2 regions of the Agrobacterium sp. 22-210-1 genome follow, and region 2 is predicted to be linked to the other one. Evidence: predicted binding sites of a transcription regulator. Region 2 holds the regulator's gene; the other holds the start of a gene.
The links. Region 2 encodes HrcA, which represses chaperone genes, less so after heat shock. Its sites were predicted from a motif close to GTTAGCACTCNCNNNNNGNGAGTGCTAAC; they were not measured.
Positions count from the first base shown of each region.

Region 1: the regulator HrcA is predicted to act here: its motif matches at 1,950-1,978, upstream of groES (co-chaperone GroES).

Region 1 is NZ_JBNWCI010000001.1:2,006,671-2,014,661, reverse strand. Features, by position in the region: gene groL (chaperonin GroEL) at 1-1,522, opposite strand, end outside; gene groES (co-chaperone GroES) at 1,597-1,893, opposite strand; gene ACQZ5F_RS10155 (TIGR01459 family HAD-type hydrolase) at 2,265-3,113, shown strand; gene ACQZ5F_RS10150 (bifunctional riboflavin kinase/FAD synthetase) at 3,156-4,136, shown strand; gene ileS (isoleucine--tRNA ligase) at 4,418-7,321, shown strand; gene ACQZ5F_RS10140 (hypothetical protein) at 7,520-7,991, shown strand, end outside.
Region 2 is NZ_JBNWCI010000001.1:2,340,101-2,348,091, reverse strand. Features, by position in the region: gene rpsT (30S ribosomal protein S20) at 1-188, shown strand, start outside; gene dnaA (chromosomal replication initiator protein DnaA) at 1,059-2,522, shown strand; gene hemW (radical SAM family heme chaperone HemW) at 2,597-3,796, opposite strand; gene rdgB (RdgB/HAM1 family non-canonical purine NTP pyrophosphatase) at 3,802-4,446, opposite strand; gene rph (ribonuclease PH) at 4,464-5,180, opposite strand; gene hrcA (heat-inducible transcriptional repressor HrcA) at 5,317-6,408, shown strand; gene grpE (nucleotide exchange factor GrpE) at 6,522-7,157, shown strand; gene ptsN (PTS IIA-like nitrogen regulatory protein PtsN) at 7,239-7,700, opposite strand; gene hpf (ribosome hibernation-promoting factor, HPF/YfiA family) at 7,783-7,991, opposite strand, start outside.

The DNA.
Region 1 (7,991 bases), 330 kb from region 2:
CTGCGTTCTGCAGAGCCGTGCGAACAACCTTGACCGGGTCGACGATGCCGAGCTGGATCAGGTCGCCATATTCGCCGGTCTGGGCGTTGTAGCCGTAGTTGTCTTCGTTCTTGTCGAGGATCTTGCCGACAACGATGGAAGCTTCGTCACCTGCGTTTTCTGCGATCTGGCGAACCAGAGCCTGCAGAGCCTTGCGCACGATGTTGATGCCGGCTTCCTGGTCGTCGTTCTCGCCCTTGGCGGAGATCTTCGTGGAAGAACGCAGCAGGGCAACGCCGCCGCCCGGTACGATGCCTTCCTGAACGGCAGCGCGCGTCGCGTTGAGAGCGTCGTCGATGCGGTCCTTCTTTTCCTTCACTTCGACTTCCGTCGAACCGCCAACGCGGATAACGGCAACGCCGCCAGCGAGCTTTGCAAGACGTTCCTGCAGCTTCTCGCGGTCGTAGTCGGAAGTGGTTTCTTCGATCTGGGCCTTGATCTGGGCAACACGGCCTTCGATGTCGGACTTCTGGCCGGCGCCGTCAACGATCGTGGTGTTTTCCTTGGAGATCGAAACCTTCTTCGACTTGCCGAGCATGTCGAGGGTAACATTTTCGAGCTTGATGCCGAGGTCTTCGGAAATGACGGTACCACCGGTCAGGATGGCGATGTCTTCCAGCATGGCCTTGCGGCGGTCGCCGAAGCCCGGAGCCTTGACGGCAGCGATCTTGAGGCCGCCACGCAGCTTGTTGACGACGAGCGTTGCAAGAGCTTCGCCTTCGACGTCTTCAGCGATGATGACGAGCGGCTTGCCGGTCTGAACGACGGCTTCGAGAACCGGCAGCATGGCCTGGAGGTTCGAAAGCTTCTTTTCGTGCAGGAGGATGTATGCGTCTTCGAGGTCCGCAACCATCTTTTCCGGGTTGGTCACGAAGTAGGGCGACAGGTAGCCGCGGTCGAACTGCATGCCTTCGACGACTTCGAGTTCGGTTTCAGCGGTCTTGGCTTCTTCGACGGTGATAACGCCTTCGTTGCCAACCTTCTGCATTGCTTCAGCAATGTCGAGGCCGATCTGACGCTCGCCGTTTGCAGAGATCGTGCCGACCTGTGCAACTTCTTCCGAAGTGTTGATCTTCTTGGCCTTGGCCTGAAGGTCCTTGACGACTTCTGCAACAGCAAGATCGATGCCGCGCTTCAGGTCCATCGGGTTCATGCCGGCAGCAACTGCCTTGGCGCCTTCGCGAACGATGGCCTGGGCCAGAACCGTTGCGGTGGTGGTGCCGTCACCGGCGATGTCGTTGGTCTTGGAGGCAACTTCGCGAACGAGCTGTGCGCCCATGTTCTCGAACTTGTCTTCCAGTTCGATTTCCTTGGCGACGGAAACGCCGTCCTTGGTGATGCGCGGAGCGCCGAAGGACTTGTCGATAACGACGTTACGACCCTTCGGGCCGAGGGTTACCTTCACTGCATCAGCAAGAACGTCGACGCCCTTGAGCATCTTTTCGCGCGCTGTGCGGCCGAATTTTACTTCTTTGGCTGCCATGTTCAAAACTCCTGGTTTCGAATGGCCGGAAACGGGTCCGGCTTGAAATTTAAGGAAGGACGGGTTCGGCTAAATCAGCCGATGATGCCCATGATGTCGGCTTCCTTCATGATCAGAAGGTCTTCGCCGTTGAGCTTGACTTCGGTGCCCGACCACTTGCCGAACAGAACGCGGTCGCCAGCCTTGACGTCGAGAGCGACGACCTTGCCGGACTCATCGCGTGCGCCGGAACCGACGGCGACGATTTCGCCTTCCTGCGGCTTTTCCTTGGCGGTATCGGGAATGATGATGCCGCCCTTGGTCTTGGCTTCGGATTCAACGCGACGAACGACGACGCGATCGTGAAGCGGGCGGAAATTGGTGCTTGTCATTGCCTAATCCCTCGATCAAATGACTTCACGAACCTTCAGAGGCTCGCGTGATGGGTGTTAGCACTCTTCTTGTTTGAGTGCCAGCGAAGCCGAGATAAGGAGGCCTTCTGCCTGAGTCAAGAACGGCCTGTCGGAAAAATTTCATGGCTTATGGTTATCAGCGTTCCATGACAGAAATTTCCCATGCGCTGACCGACGGGTGAAAACCAACCCTTTTGGCAACTCCTCATCGTTTCGAGCCTAGCGGGGTTTTATGTCCGCACAGTGGCGGGTGGATCGCAGGCAGGCTCGGCGCCGCTTTTTTCCTTGCCATCGGCGTTACGCTTTGCGATGTCACGCACACCCTTTTCTCGCATCCGGAAAGCATTCTCATGGCCCATCGCATTCTCACCCTCGGCGAAATCACTGATGGGTTCGACGTTATTCTCTCGGATGTCTGGGGCGTGCTGCACAACGGGGTCAACGCCTTCCCTGATGCGGCGGTTGCGCTGCAGGAAGCGCGCAAGGCCGGCAAGACCGTGGTGCTTATCACCAACTCGCCGCGCCCCGCTCCCGGCGTCATCGACCAGCTTCGTGTTCTCGGCGTTCCGGACGAAGCCTATGACCGCATCATCACCTCTGGCGACGTCACCCGCGGGCTGATTGCGGAAGGCCCGAAAAAAGTCTTCCTGCTCGGCCCGGAGCGCGACCTGCCGCTGCTGGAAGGCCTCGATGTCGAACGAGTCGGCGAGGCGGAGGCGCAATCCGTCGTCTGCACCGGCTTCTTCGATGACGAGACGGAAACGCCGGAGGATTATACCGAGATGCTCAAGGGCTTCATCGCCCGCAAGGCGCCGATGATCTGCGCCAACCCCGATCTGGTGGTGGAACGCGGCGAGCGCATCATTCCCTGCGCCGGCGCCATGGCCGCTTATTATGAGCAGTTGGGCGGCGAGGTCCGCATTGCCGGCAAGCCGCACATGCCGATCTATGAAGCCTGCCTTGCTGCGGCGAAAGACGTGCGCGGCGCATTCCCCAGGGATCGCGTGCTCGCCATCGGCGACGGCATGCCGACGGATGTGAAAGGCGCGATTGCGAGCGGCCTCAACCTTCTTTATATCAGCGGCGGCATTCACGCCGCCGAATATACGCTGAATGGCCAGACGGACGAGGCACTTCTCAACGCCTATCTCAAGGGGCAGGGCGCGGCTCCCGGCTGGTGGATGCCCCGCCTTGCCTAAGAACGTCTGGCTTAAGCCGGCGTAAAATATGGATCGACTGCCATGACCGTCTTTCATCGCAATGAAAAAAAGGAACCGCTGCCGGACAATCTTCGCGGCGGTGTCATCGCGATCGGCAATTTCGACGGCGTGCATCGCGGCCACCGCGCCGTGCTGGACCGGGCACTGGAGCTGGCGGAAGCCCGCGGCGTTCCCGCGCTGGTACTGACTTTCGAGCCACACCCCCGTTCCGTCTTCCGCCCTGATACGCCGGTCTTCCGCCTCACGCCCGCGCCGTTGAAGGCGCGCATTCTCGAGGCCATCGGCTTTCGCTCCGTCATCGAATATCCCTTCGACCGGGAATTCTCGCAGCGTTCGGCGGAAGAATTCGTCCAATCCATTCTGGTCGACTGGCTGGGCGCCAGCGCCGTCGTCACCGGTTTCGATTTCCATTTCGGCAAGGGCCGCGAAGGCGGTCCGGCATTTCTGATGGCTGCCGGCAAGCGCCATGACTTCGACGTGACGCTGGTGGATGCCTTCCGCGACGAGGGTGCCGATGTCGTGTCCTCCAGCCGTATCCGCTCGCTTCTGTGCGAGGGCGATGTGGCGGGGGCTGCCGGGCTACTTGGTTATCGTTTCACTGTTGAAAGTGAAGTCATAGACGGCAAGAAGCTCGGCCGCACGCTGGGTTACCCCACTGCCAACATGGCGCTGGCACCCGAGACGGAACTGAAGGCGGGCATTTATGCCGTGCGGTTCCGCCGTCCCGATGGTTCGATCCGCGATGGCGTCGCAAGCTTCGGTTACCGCCCGACCGTCACGGAAAACGGCGCGGCACTGCTTGAAACATTCGTCTTCGATTTTTCGGGTGACCTCTACGGCGAAATCTGTTCGGTATCCTTCTTCGGGCATCTGCGCGACGAGCTGAAATTTGACGGTCTCGAACCGCTGGTGGCGCAGATCAGGCGCGACGAGGAAGAGGCAAGGGCAATGCTGTCGGGCGTGCGGCCGCTGAGCGAACTGGACGCCAAGATCGCCTTTTGAGCTGAAAGGGCTGACAGACCCTTATTCCGGCCCCGATTGCTGTCGCTTTTCTCTTCCTTTTTACTGGAAAACCGCATAAACAATCCGCCATGTCCCAATACCGGTTGATGTTTAAAACTCAGATTGGCCGAATTATTGGCCCGGCTTTCCGCCCGCTCTGACGAGCCGGAAGGTCCGGGATTTTGGCGCTTGTCATGACATTTGTCATGGCGCTTTCCGTATTTGCCCTGTTTTTAAATTGAGACGGCGCGACCGACACGGCGCGCAACAACGGTACGATTATGAGCGACACCGCAGAAAAACTCGACTATTCCGCCACCCTCTATCTGCCGCAGACGGATTTTCCGATGCGCGCCGGCCTGCCGCAAAAAGAACCGGAAACGGTGAAGCGCTGGCAGGAGATGGGCCTCTACAGACGCCTGCGCGCCTCCGCCGCCGGCCGCGAAAAATTCGTGCTGCATGACGGCCCGCCCTATGCCAACGGCAATATCCATATCGGCCATGCGCTCAACAAGATCCTGAAGGACGTCATCACCCGCTCGTTCCAGATGCGCGGTTACGATGCCAATTACGTGCCGGGCTGGGATTGCCACGGCCTGCCGATCGAATGGAAGATCGAGGAAGCCTATCGCGCCAAGGGCAAGAACAAGGACGAGGTTCCGGTCAACGAATTCCGCAAGGAGTGCCGTGACTTCGCCGCCGGCTGGATCAAGGTTCAGTCGGAAGAGTTCAAGCGCCTCGGCATCGAGGGCGACTTTGAAAACCCCTACACGACGATGAACTTCCACGCCGAAGCCCGCATCGCCGGCGAACTCCTGAAGATCGCCCGCACCGGCCAGCTCTATCGTGGCTCCAAGCCGATCATGTGGTCCGTGGTCGAGCGCACGGCGCTGGCGGAAGCCGAAGTCGAATATGCCGATGTCGAGAGCGACATGATCTGGGTGAAATTCCCGGTCAAGGATGCGGTTCCCGGTCTTTCCGACGTCTCCGTCGTCATCTGGACGACCACGCCGTGGACCATCCCCGGCAACCGCGCCATCGCGTTTTCTTCGCGGGTCGAATACGGCCTGTTCGAAGTCGAAAGCGCGCAGAACGATTTTGGCCCGCAGCCGGGTGAAAAGCTGATCTTCGCCAAGAAGCTTGCCGATGAGGCAGCGGCCAAGGCGAAGCTGACCTTCAAGCTCGTTCGCGATGTGACAACCGAAGAACTGGCCGCCATCACCTGCGCCCATCCTTTGGCGTCGCTCGGCTACGATTTCCCGGTTCCGCTTCTCGAAGGCGATCACGTCACCGACGATGCCGGTACGGGTTTCGTGCACACTGCGCCGAGCCATGGTCGTGAGGACTTTGACGTCTGGACCGCGCATCAGCGTGAGCTGGAAGCGCGCGGCGTTTCGTCGGCCATCCCGTTCCCGGTTGGCGATGACGGTTTCTATACCGAAGACGCCCCCGGTTTCGGCCCGTCTGCCGAAGGCGGTGCTGCCCGCGTCATGGACGATAACGGCAAGAAGGGCGATGCCAATGACCGTGTCATCAAGGCGCTCATCGCAGAAAACAATTTGTTTGCCCGCGGTCGCCTGAAGCACAGCTATCCGCATAGCTGGCGCTCCAAGAAGCCGGTCATCTTCCGCAACACGCCGCAATGGTTCGTCTATATGGACAAGGAACTGGGTGACGGCACGACGCTGCGTTCGCGCTCGCTGAGCGCCATCGACGACACCCGCTTCGTTCCGGCCTCCGGCCAGAACCGCCTGCGCGCGATGATCGAAGGCCGGCCCGACTGGGTTCTGTCGCGCCAGCGCAGCTGGGGCGTGCCTATCGCCGTCTTCGCCGATGAGAAGGGCGAAGTTCTGATCGATGAGGCCGTCAACGCCCGCATCCTCGAGGCCTTCGAGGCCGAAGGTGCGGACGCCTGGTTCGCCGAAGGCGCCAAGGAGCGTTTCCTCGGCAATGACCACGACCACGACAAGTGGCTGCAGGTCATGGATATCCTCGACGTGTGGTTCGATAGCGGCTGCACCCACACCTTCACGCTGGAAGACCGCCCGGACATGAAGTGGCCGGCGGACGTCTATCTCGAAGGTTCCGACCAGCATCGCGGCTGGTTCCATTCGTCGCTGCTCGAAAGCTGCGCGACGCGCGGCCGTGCGCCTTACAATGCCGTTGTCACCCATGGTTTCACCATGGATGAGAAGGGCGAGAAGATGTCCAAGTCCAAGGGCAACGTGGTCTCGCCACAGGAAGTCATGAAGGACGCCGGTGCCGATATCCTGCGCCTGTGGGTCATGACCACCGATTATTGGGATGACCAACGCCTCGGCAAGGCCATCATCCAGACCAATGTCGATGCCTATCGCAAGCTGCGCAACACCATCCGCTGGATGCTCGGCACGCTCGCCCATTATAAGGGCGAGGAGATCGCCTATGACGATCTGCCCGAGCTGGAAAAGCTGGTGCTGCACCGTCTGGCCGATCTGGATAAGGTTGTGCGCGAAGGTTATGACGGTTTCGAGTTCAAGAAAATCGCCCGCGCGCTGGTGGATTTCTCGAATGTCGAGCTTTCCGCCTTCTATTTCGACATCCGCAAGGACACGCTTTATTGCGACGCGCCGTCGTCGCTGAAGCGCCGGGCATCGCTGTCGGTCATCGCGAAACTGTTCGACTGCCTCGTTTCGTGGCTGGCGCCGATGCTGCCCTTCACGACGGAAGAAGCGTGGCTGTCGCGTTATCCGGATGCGGAATCGGTGCATCTTGTCCAGTTCCCGGAAATCCCGGCGGAATGGAAGAACGATGCTCTTGAAGCCAAGTGGGACAAGATCCGCAAGGTCCGCACGGTCGTGACAGGTGCCCTGGAAGTCGAGCGCCGTGAAAAGCGTATCGGCTCCTCGCTTGAGGCGGCCCCCGTCGTGCACATCGCCGATGCCGATCTTCTGGCGGCGCTGAACGGGCAGGATTTCGCCGAAATCTGCATCACCTCGGCCATCTCGGTGGTGGGTGATGAAGGCCCGGCCGATGGCTTCCGTCTGCCGGAAGTGGCGAAGGTCGTGGTCGAACAGAAGCTGGCGGAAGGTGCAAAATGCGCCCGCTCCTGGCGCATCACCACCGATGTCGGCTCCGATCCGCAATATCCTGACGTATCGGCCCGCGATGCGGCGGCACTGCGCGAGCTTGCCACCCTGGCATGATTTCAAGCTGCGCATCGTTCCTTGCGAAACCGATTCCGGTTTCGGGCCGATGCGCGAGGAAAATAACCGGATGAATTGCGCTTTGCCTCTTCATCCGGTACACCTGCCTGAAAATGGCCGGATTTGCACGGCAATGCGGGCTGCTGCCTGCCGAAAGACGATGTCTGGCAAAGTGGGACGGACGGCTGGAAGGGTTCAATGAATATGATGCAGGGTAATGCGCAGGGTTTGGGCATGTTTCGCACGGTTGTTGGCATCACCGCTATAGGCGTGTTGCTCGGCGCCTGCACCAGCCCGACCTATGGTACAGGCAAGACGGCGGCGGAACAGCTGGTCGACGATCTCGGCAACGCGACCTCGATCACCGGCGACCAGACCAAGCGCAACCTGAAATACGGCCCGCGCCCCGGCCTCGTCGTTCCGGCCCAGTCCCGCGCCGAACAGCTGGCCGCGCCGCAGCAGAACATGGCGAACCGCGAATCCAACCCGCAATGGGTCGAATCGCCGGAAGAAACCCGTGAACGCCTGCGCGACGAGGCGGATGCCAACAAGAACAACCCGCATTACCGCTCGCCGCTGCTTGCCGGCAACGGCACGGCTGGCCAGATGACCGAAAGCCAGAAGTGGGAAGCCTTCCGCAAGGCCAAGGCCGATGCTCAGGGCGGCTCTG
Region 2 (7,991 bases):
GCGTTCGCGGCTTCATTCGCAAGGTCGAGGAAGCAATCGCTTCCGGCGATCTGGCTGTTGCCACCGAAGCTCTGAAGGCTGCTCAGCCCGAGATCCAGCGCGCAGCAACCCGCGGCGTTCTGCACGGCAACACCGCATCCCGCAAGGTGTCGCGTCTCGCTCAGCGCGTTAAGGCTCTTTCGGCCTAATCCGGCTAATCACAAATAACTATTCAAAAAGCCTGGTCTTTTGACCGGGCTTTTTGTGATTCTAACCGCCTGTTAATCATTCCTGCCGTAACGTGACAAACGCGTGTCAGATGGACGACAGGAAATATTAAATAAAAACAATGGCTTGCCGGAGGTCTCTCGGAAAATGGGAAGCTTTCTCTACGGAAGTCGTGACGAGTTTTGAGTCAAGAAGATTTTTATTTTTTTGCCAAAACAGGCTCTCTAAAATTGCCAAAATTGAATCTCATTGATTCATAAGCGATTCTGCTTCGGGCCTTGCCCGTGATGCAAAACGGCCTTTGTGAGTCAATGGCCGATCTGAGTTTTTGCAGAAAAAACGCCATTGATCTCTCCCCACGATCCTGCCTAAATGCATTCCAACAAGGGGTGCGGATCTCAGTCCACAGATTATCTCGATGATCGTATCGACGATATTCACCTTCTTGCTGGCGGGTCTTTCGAGGTCCGTTTTCTCAGGTCATGGAGCTTTTTGCGCCGTTTCGGTCTCGGAACGGGCAGGGGTTTTTTGTCCTCAAGCATACGCCTTAGGGTTGTGGCGAAAGGAGCGTCTTTAGCGTGTCGCAGGCCTCTCCATGAGGGGGAGGGAAATGGGATAACCGGCTCGCAAACAAGTAGTAGCCTTTGATGCTCTTTCGAGGGGAGCGCTGAAGGCAGGAATAATACGAGGGGGATCTCTGGCGATCGATTTTTGATCGTCAGGCTATGATTGGCAATTTGAAAGGCGGCAATATGCAATTGAATTTGGCGATGGGTGCGGTGGCTGATGGGGACCGCGCACCGAAGGCATGTGATGCAGCTTGCTCTGATGCGGCAGGGGACAAATCGGCAATGAAGCACGATGCGCTGTTTGAGCGTTTTAGCGCGCGGCTCAAGGCACAGGTTGGTCCGGAAGTCTATGCAAGCTGGTTTGCACGGCTCAAACTCCATACCGTTTCGAAAAGCGTCGTCCGTTTTACCGTTCCGACGACCTTTCTGAAGTCCTGGATCAACAACCGTTACATGGATCTGATCACCAACCTCGTCCAGAGCGAGGATCCGGATGTGTTGAAGGTGGAGATTCTTGTCCGCTCGGCCAGCCGTCCGGTTCGACCGGCACAGGCTGACGAACGGGTGCAGCCCGCACCTGAAGTCGGTGCGGCGCCGCGCAACAAGTCCTTCATTCCGTCGCAGCCCGCGACAGCACCTGCCGTACAGCCTGCGGCAGCGCAGGCGACCCTGCGTCAGGGCGGTTCCGGGCCGTTGTTCGGTTCGCCGCTGGATACGCGCTTCACCTTCGATACGTTTGTCGAAGGCTCTTCCAACCGTGTCGCGCTTGCGGCGGCAAAGACGATCGCCGAAGCCGGCGCCGGCGCCGTGCGCTTCAACCCGCTGTTTATCCACGCGGGTGTTGGTCTCGGCAAGACGCATCTTCTGCAGGCCATTGCCAATGCCGCCATCGACAGCCCGCGCAATCCGCGCGTGGTCTATCTGACGGCTGAATATTTCATGTGGCGTTTTGCGACTGCGATCCGCGACAATGATGCGCTGACGCTGAAAGACACGTTGCGTAATATCGATCTGCTCGTCATCGACGACATGCAGTTCCTGCAGGGCAAGATGATCCAGCACGAATTCTGCCACCTGCTGAACATGCTGCTCGACAGCGCCAAGCAGGTCGTGGTTGCGGCTGATCGCGCGCCGTGGGAGCTGGAATCGCTCGATCCCCGTGTGCGGTCCCGTCTTCAGGGCGGCATGGCCATCGAGATCGAAGGTCCCGATTACGACATGCGGTATGAAATGCTCAACCGTCGTATGGGTTCGGCGCGCCAGGACGATCCGTCTTTCGAGATTTCGGACGAAATCCTGACCCACGTGGCCAAAAGCGTGACGGCAAGCGGACGCGAGCTTGAAGGTGCCTTCAACCAGCTGATGTTCCGGCGCTCTTTTGAGCCGAACCTCTCGGTTGACCGTGTTGACGAGCTGCTGTCGCACCTCGTCGGAAGCGGTGAAACCAAGCGCGTGCGCATCGAGGATATTCAGCGCATCGTCGCCAGACACTATAATGTGTCGCGACAGGAGCTGGTTTCAAACCGCCGCACCCGCGTCATCGTCAAGCCGCGCCAGATCGCCATGTATCTCGCCAAGATGCTGACGCCGCGCTCCTTCCCCGAGATCGGTCGCCGTTTTGGCGGTCGCGACCACACCACGGTTCTCCACGCGGTGCGCAAGATCGAGGAACTGATTTCCGGCGATACCAAGCTCGGCCACGAGGTTGAGCTGCTGAAACGCCTGATCAACGAAAACAACGCATGAAAAAAGCGGCCTCCGGGCCGCTTTTTTATTGGCTTCTCAATTCTTGATTGGTTGAGGGCAGGCCGTGCTGCCGGTCAGCACGCGAGATCGGCGACCACGGCATCCAGAATAAGCATGCCCGAAGGCGTGCAGCGCAGGCGCGAATTGCCGAGCCTTTCCACGAAACCGTGCTGCAGAAGGAATTCCTCCTTCTCCGGGTCGAGATCGCGGCCGGAAAGATCGCTCCAGCGGGCCAGATCGATGCCCTCGCGCAGACGAAGCCCCATCAGCAGCAACTCGTCGGCCTGCTCGTCGACGCCCAGCATTTCCTGATCGACCATGCCATGGCCTTCTCGCTCGACAGTCTCGAGCCAGGTCTCGGGGTGCCGCTCGGTGGCGGTGGCGAGCTTGGAGGCACCTCTGGTCAAACGCCCATGCGCGCCGGGGCCGATGCCGGCATAATCGCCATAACGCCAGTAGGTGAGGTTATGGCGGCTTTCGGCGCCGGGGCGGGCATGGTTGGAAACCTCATAGGCCGGCATGCCGTAACGCTCGGTGATTTCCTGCGTCGCCTCATAAAGCACGGCTGAATGCTCACCGTCAGGCACGATGAGCTTGCCGGCCTTGTGCAGCCCATAAAAGGGCGTGCCTTCCTCGATGGTCAGCTGGTAGAGCGACAAATGGTCGACCGCATAGGAAACCGCCTCTTTCAGTTCGGCATCCCATTCGGCCACCGTCTGCTTCGGGCGTGCATAGATCAGATCGAAGGACATGCGCGGAAAGATTTCCCGCGCCAGCCGGATGGCTTTCAGGGCATCGGCGACATCATGCAGGCGGCCGAGGAACTTCAGGTCCCGGTCGTTCAGTGCCTGCACGCCAAGCGAGACGCGGTTGACGCCCGCCGCGCGATAACCGCGAAACCGTTCCGCCTCGACGCTGGAAGGGTTGGCTTCCATGGTAATCTCGATACCATCGGGGACATGCCAGAAACGTGCAACGCCATCCAGAATGGCTGCAACCGTCTGCGGGTCCATCAGCGATGGCGTGCCGCCGCCCATGAAAATGCTGGTGACGACCCGCGGACCGCTGAGTGCCCGCATATGCTCCATTTCGCGCAGGAAGGCTGCGGTAAACCGCTCCTGATCCACCGGCCGGTGGCGGACGTGGCTGTTGAAATCGCAATAGGGACATTTGGCCGCGCAGAAGGGCCAATGCAGATAGATCCCGAAACCGGGATCGCCCGTATCCGGCAGAAGCGATGCGCCGGGGGCAGAAAAATGATGCTCCCCGACCATCGGGTTCATGCCTCCAGGCAGGTTTCTACGAATTTTTTAAAGGCGCGCGCGCGGTGCGACAGCGCAAACGCGTCACCATGTTTCCAGCCATGTTTCGCATCGGCCGTCATCTCGCCGAATGTGGTGTCATAACCTTCCGGTTTGAAGATCGGATCGTAACCGAAACCGCTCGTTCCGCGCGGCGGCCACACCACGGTGCCTTCCACCTCGCCACGGAAATACTCGACATGACCGTCCGGCCAGGCAAGGCACAATACGCTGACGAAGCGGCCCGTGCGATCCTCGGCTTTCGATGCGCCGCGTTCGGCAAGCGCATCTTCAACCTTTTGCATTGCCATGGAAAAATCGCGCGTGCCGTCGGCCGTCTCTGCCCAATTGGCGGTGTAGACACCCGGTGCGCCGTCCAGCGCGTCGACGACAAGACCGGAATCGTCGGACAGGGCCGGCAGGCCGGATGCCTTGGCGGAGGCAAGCGCCTTGATGGCGGCATTGTCCTCAAAGGTCGTGCCCGTCTCATCCGGCTCTGCGAAATTCAGCTCGGCGGCCGATTTGGCGGAAAAGCCGAAAGGTCCGATCAGATCGGCGATTTCGGCGATCTTGCCCTTGTTGTGGCTGGCGACGACGATCGTTCTGGTATCGAGCTTGCGCATCATGGTTTCCTGTCGGCTCAGGCGATTGCCTGCTTCTGAAGGGCGACCAGCTCGCTGCAGCCTGCCTTGGCAAGGCCAAGCAGCGTCAGGAATTCTTCTTCGGAGAAGGGCGCGCCTTCCGCCGTTCCCTGAACTTCAACGATACCGCCGGAGCCGGTGATGACAAAATTCGCATCGGTCTCGGCGGAAGAGTCTTCCAGATAGTCGAGATCGATCACCGGCTGCTTGGCGAAGATGCCGCAGGAGATCGCGGCGATATGGTCTTTCAGAACCTTCTCGACCTTGATCATGTTGCGGGTTTCCATCCACTTCAGGCAATCATGCAGGGCAATCCATGCGCCGGTGATGGAGGCGGTGCGTGTGCCGCCGTCCGCCTGGATGACGTCACAGTCGATGCTGATCTGGCGCTCCCCGAGCGCCTGCAGATCAACGACGGCGCGGAGCGAGCGGCCGATGAGGCGCTGGATTTCCTGCGTGCGTCCACCCTGCTTGCCAGCGGCTGCTTCGCGCTTCATGCGCTCATGGGTAGAGCGCGGCAGCATGCCGTATTCGGCGGTGACCCAGCCCTTGCCACTGTTGCGCAGCCACGGCGGCGTCTTTTCTTCAAGGCTTGCGGTGACGAGCACATGCGTGTCGCCGAATTTGACCAGACAGGAGCCTTCGGCGTGCTTCGAGAAATTGCGCTCGAAGGAAACCTTGCGCATCTGATCGGTTTTTCTGCCTGAAGGCCGCATATGATCCACTCTCCATGTTGGTTCCTGCCTTCTAAGGTGCGCTCCGGGCTTTTGCAAAGCCAATTTCCATTTTGCCGCAGCGGCGCGACGCATTATATTGGCCCAGAGTAGATTTGGGTGACAAAGAACGGACGAGATGGGTTTTTCAGCACCGCTTTCAAAAGATCAGGCATCGCTGCTGGATGAACGGTCGCGGGAAATTTTCCGGCGCATCGTCGAAGGCTATCTCGACACTGGCGAACCCCTGGGATCGCGCAGCCTGTCGCGGCTGCTGCCGATGTCGCTTTCGCCGGCTTCCGTGCGTAACGTCATGAGCGATCTCGAGGAACTGGGCCTCATCTATTCGCCACATATCAGCGCCGGGCGCCTGCCCACCCAGACGGGGCTGCGTTTCTTTGTCGACGCTTTCATGCAGGTGGGCGATCTGCCTGCCGACGAGCGGGCGAATATCGACCGGCAGATCGGCCCGGTCGCCGGCCACGAACAATCGCTGGAAGGGCTGCTGACGGAAGCGAGCCGCATGCTGTCGGGCATGTCGCGCGGCGCCGGCCTCGTGCTGACGGCCAAGAACGATGTCATCCTCAAACATGTCGAGTTCATTCGGCTGGAACCCACCAAGGCGCTTGCGGTGCTGGTGGGCGACCACAATCAGGTCGAAAACCGTATCATCGAATTGCCGGCCGGTATTTCCTCGTCGCAATTGACCGAGGCGGCCAATTTCATCAATGCCCATCTCTCCGGCCAGACGTTGCAGGAATTGCGTGGCCAGTTTCAGACGCAGCGGGCGGAGCTGCAATCGGAACTCGGCACGCTGGCGCAGGATCTCATCGAACGCGGCCTTGCCGTCTGGGCGGGTGACAATGAGGAGGGCAAGCTCGGCCGCCTCATCGTTCGCGGACGTTCCAACCTGCTCGAAGGGCTGGCCGGCGAAGAAGACATTGATCGTGTACGCCTGCTGTTCGACGATCTGGAGCGCAAGGAAAATCTCATCGAAATCCTCAACCTTGCGGAAAGCGGCTCGGGTGTGAGGATTTTCATTGGCTCGGAAAACAAGCTCTTTTCGCTGTCCGGTTCATCGCTCATCGTTGCGCCCTATCGCGATGATGACAACCGTGTCGTGGGTGCGGTCGGTGTCATTGGGCCGACGCGGCTGAATTACGCCCGTATCGTTCCCATGGTCGATTATACCGCCCAGATCATGGCCCGCCTTTCCCGGAAGCAAAGATAGGACAAGCCCGCAAGGTCATAGAATGCGGCAAGCTTTTCGCCGCAAGCCTTGATTTTTGCCCGCCAAAGCTCGATATCGGGCGCAACCAACAATACTCAAATTTGGAGAACGTCATGACCGACGATACAAAAAAGCCCGGACCTGACGCGGACATCGCCGAAGAGTTTCTCGATCCCGCGCTCGCCGGCGAAGAGCCGACTGATGCCGCCGAACCCGATCCGGTCGAGCTGCTGAAGGCTGAAAATGCCGATCTGCGCGACAAGTTTCTGCGCCTTGCCGCCGAAATGGACAATCTTCGCCGCCGCACCGAGCGCGACGTCAAGGACGCCAAGGCCTATTCGCTGGCCGGCTTTGCGCGCGACATGCTCGCCGTTTCCGACAATCTTCGCCGCGCGCTTGAGGCTATTCCCGATGAGCTCAAGACCAATGGCGAAGCCGGTCTCAATGGCCTGATCGAAGGCGTCGAGATGACCGAACGTTCGATGTTGTCGACGCTCGAGCGCCATGGCGTCAAGAAGATCGACGCCGAGGGCCAGAAGTTCGATCCGAACTTCCACCAGGCCATGTTCGAAATTCCCAACCCGGCGGTTCCGAACAACACTGTGCTTCAGGTTATTCAGGCCGGTTTCACCATCGGTGACCGCGTCCTACGCCCCGCCATGGTCGGCGTCGCCAAGGGTGGCCCGAAGGCGGAAACCGCCGCATCGGCAGAGCCCGGCACGGCCTCTCTCAATGAAAAGGATGCCTGAGGCATTCCTTCCCCCAATAAAAAACGCGCCCCGGAGGCGCGTTTTTTATTGTCATGAAAACCTGAGATCAGTGGCGACGGATCAGGCCGCCGTCGCCTGTTCCTGGTTGAGGAAAGCATAGATTGCCGTGTCGGAATCGGTGGCGCGCAGCTTGGCCACCAGTTCAGGGTCGCGCAGGGCGCGCGCAATTCGAGACAGTGCCTTCAGGTGATCCGCACCGGCGCCCTCAGGCGCAAGCAAAAGGAAAACTAGATCGACCGGCTGGTCGTCCAGCGCTTCGAAATCGACCGGCATTTCAAGACGCGCGAAGACGCCCGTGATCTGATGAATGCTGGCGAGCTTGCCATGCGGAATGGCGATGCCATGGCCGACGCCAGTGGAGCCGAGCTTTTCACGCTGGAGGATGACGTCGAAAACTTCCCGTTCCGAGACTCCGGTAATTCTGGCTGCCTTTGCGGCCAGCTCCTGAAGCAATTGCTTTTTGGAATTCACCTTGAGGGCGGGAATAATCGCATCTTGTTGCAGCAAATCTGCCAACGCCATTCTCTTTTTCCTTCATGCCATCGAGACGATGCAGGAGGCAGAGACGCTTTCACGTTCTGCCTCCCACGTCTTGTCAGACTGTTCAGCTCTTGATCGTTTCCGCGTCGATCCAGCCAATATTGCCGTCATGACGTCGGTAGACGATGTTGAGATATTCCTTGCCCGGGCTGCGGAATAGCAGAACCGGTTCGTCCGTCATGTCGAGCGCCATCACGGCGCTGGCAACGGACATTGTCTTTATCTGTTTCGAACTCTCCGCGACGATGGTGGGTGCGTAATCCTCGGGAACCT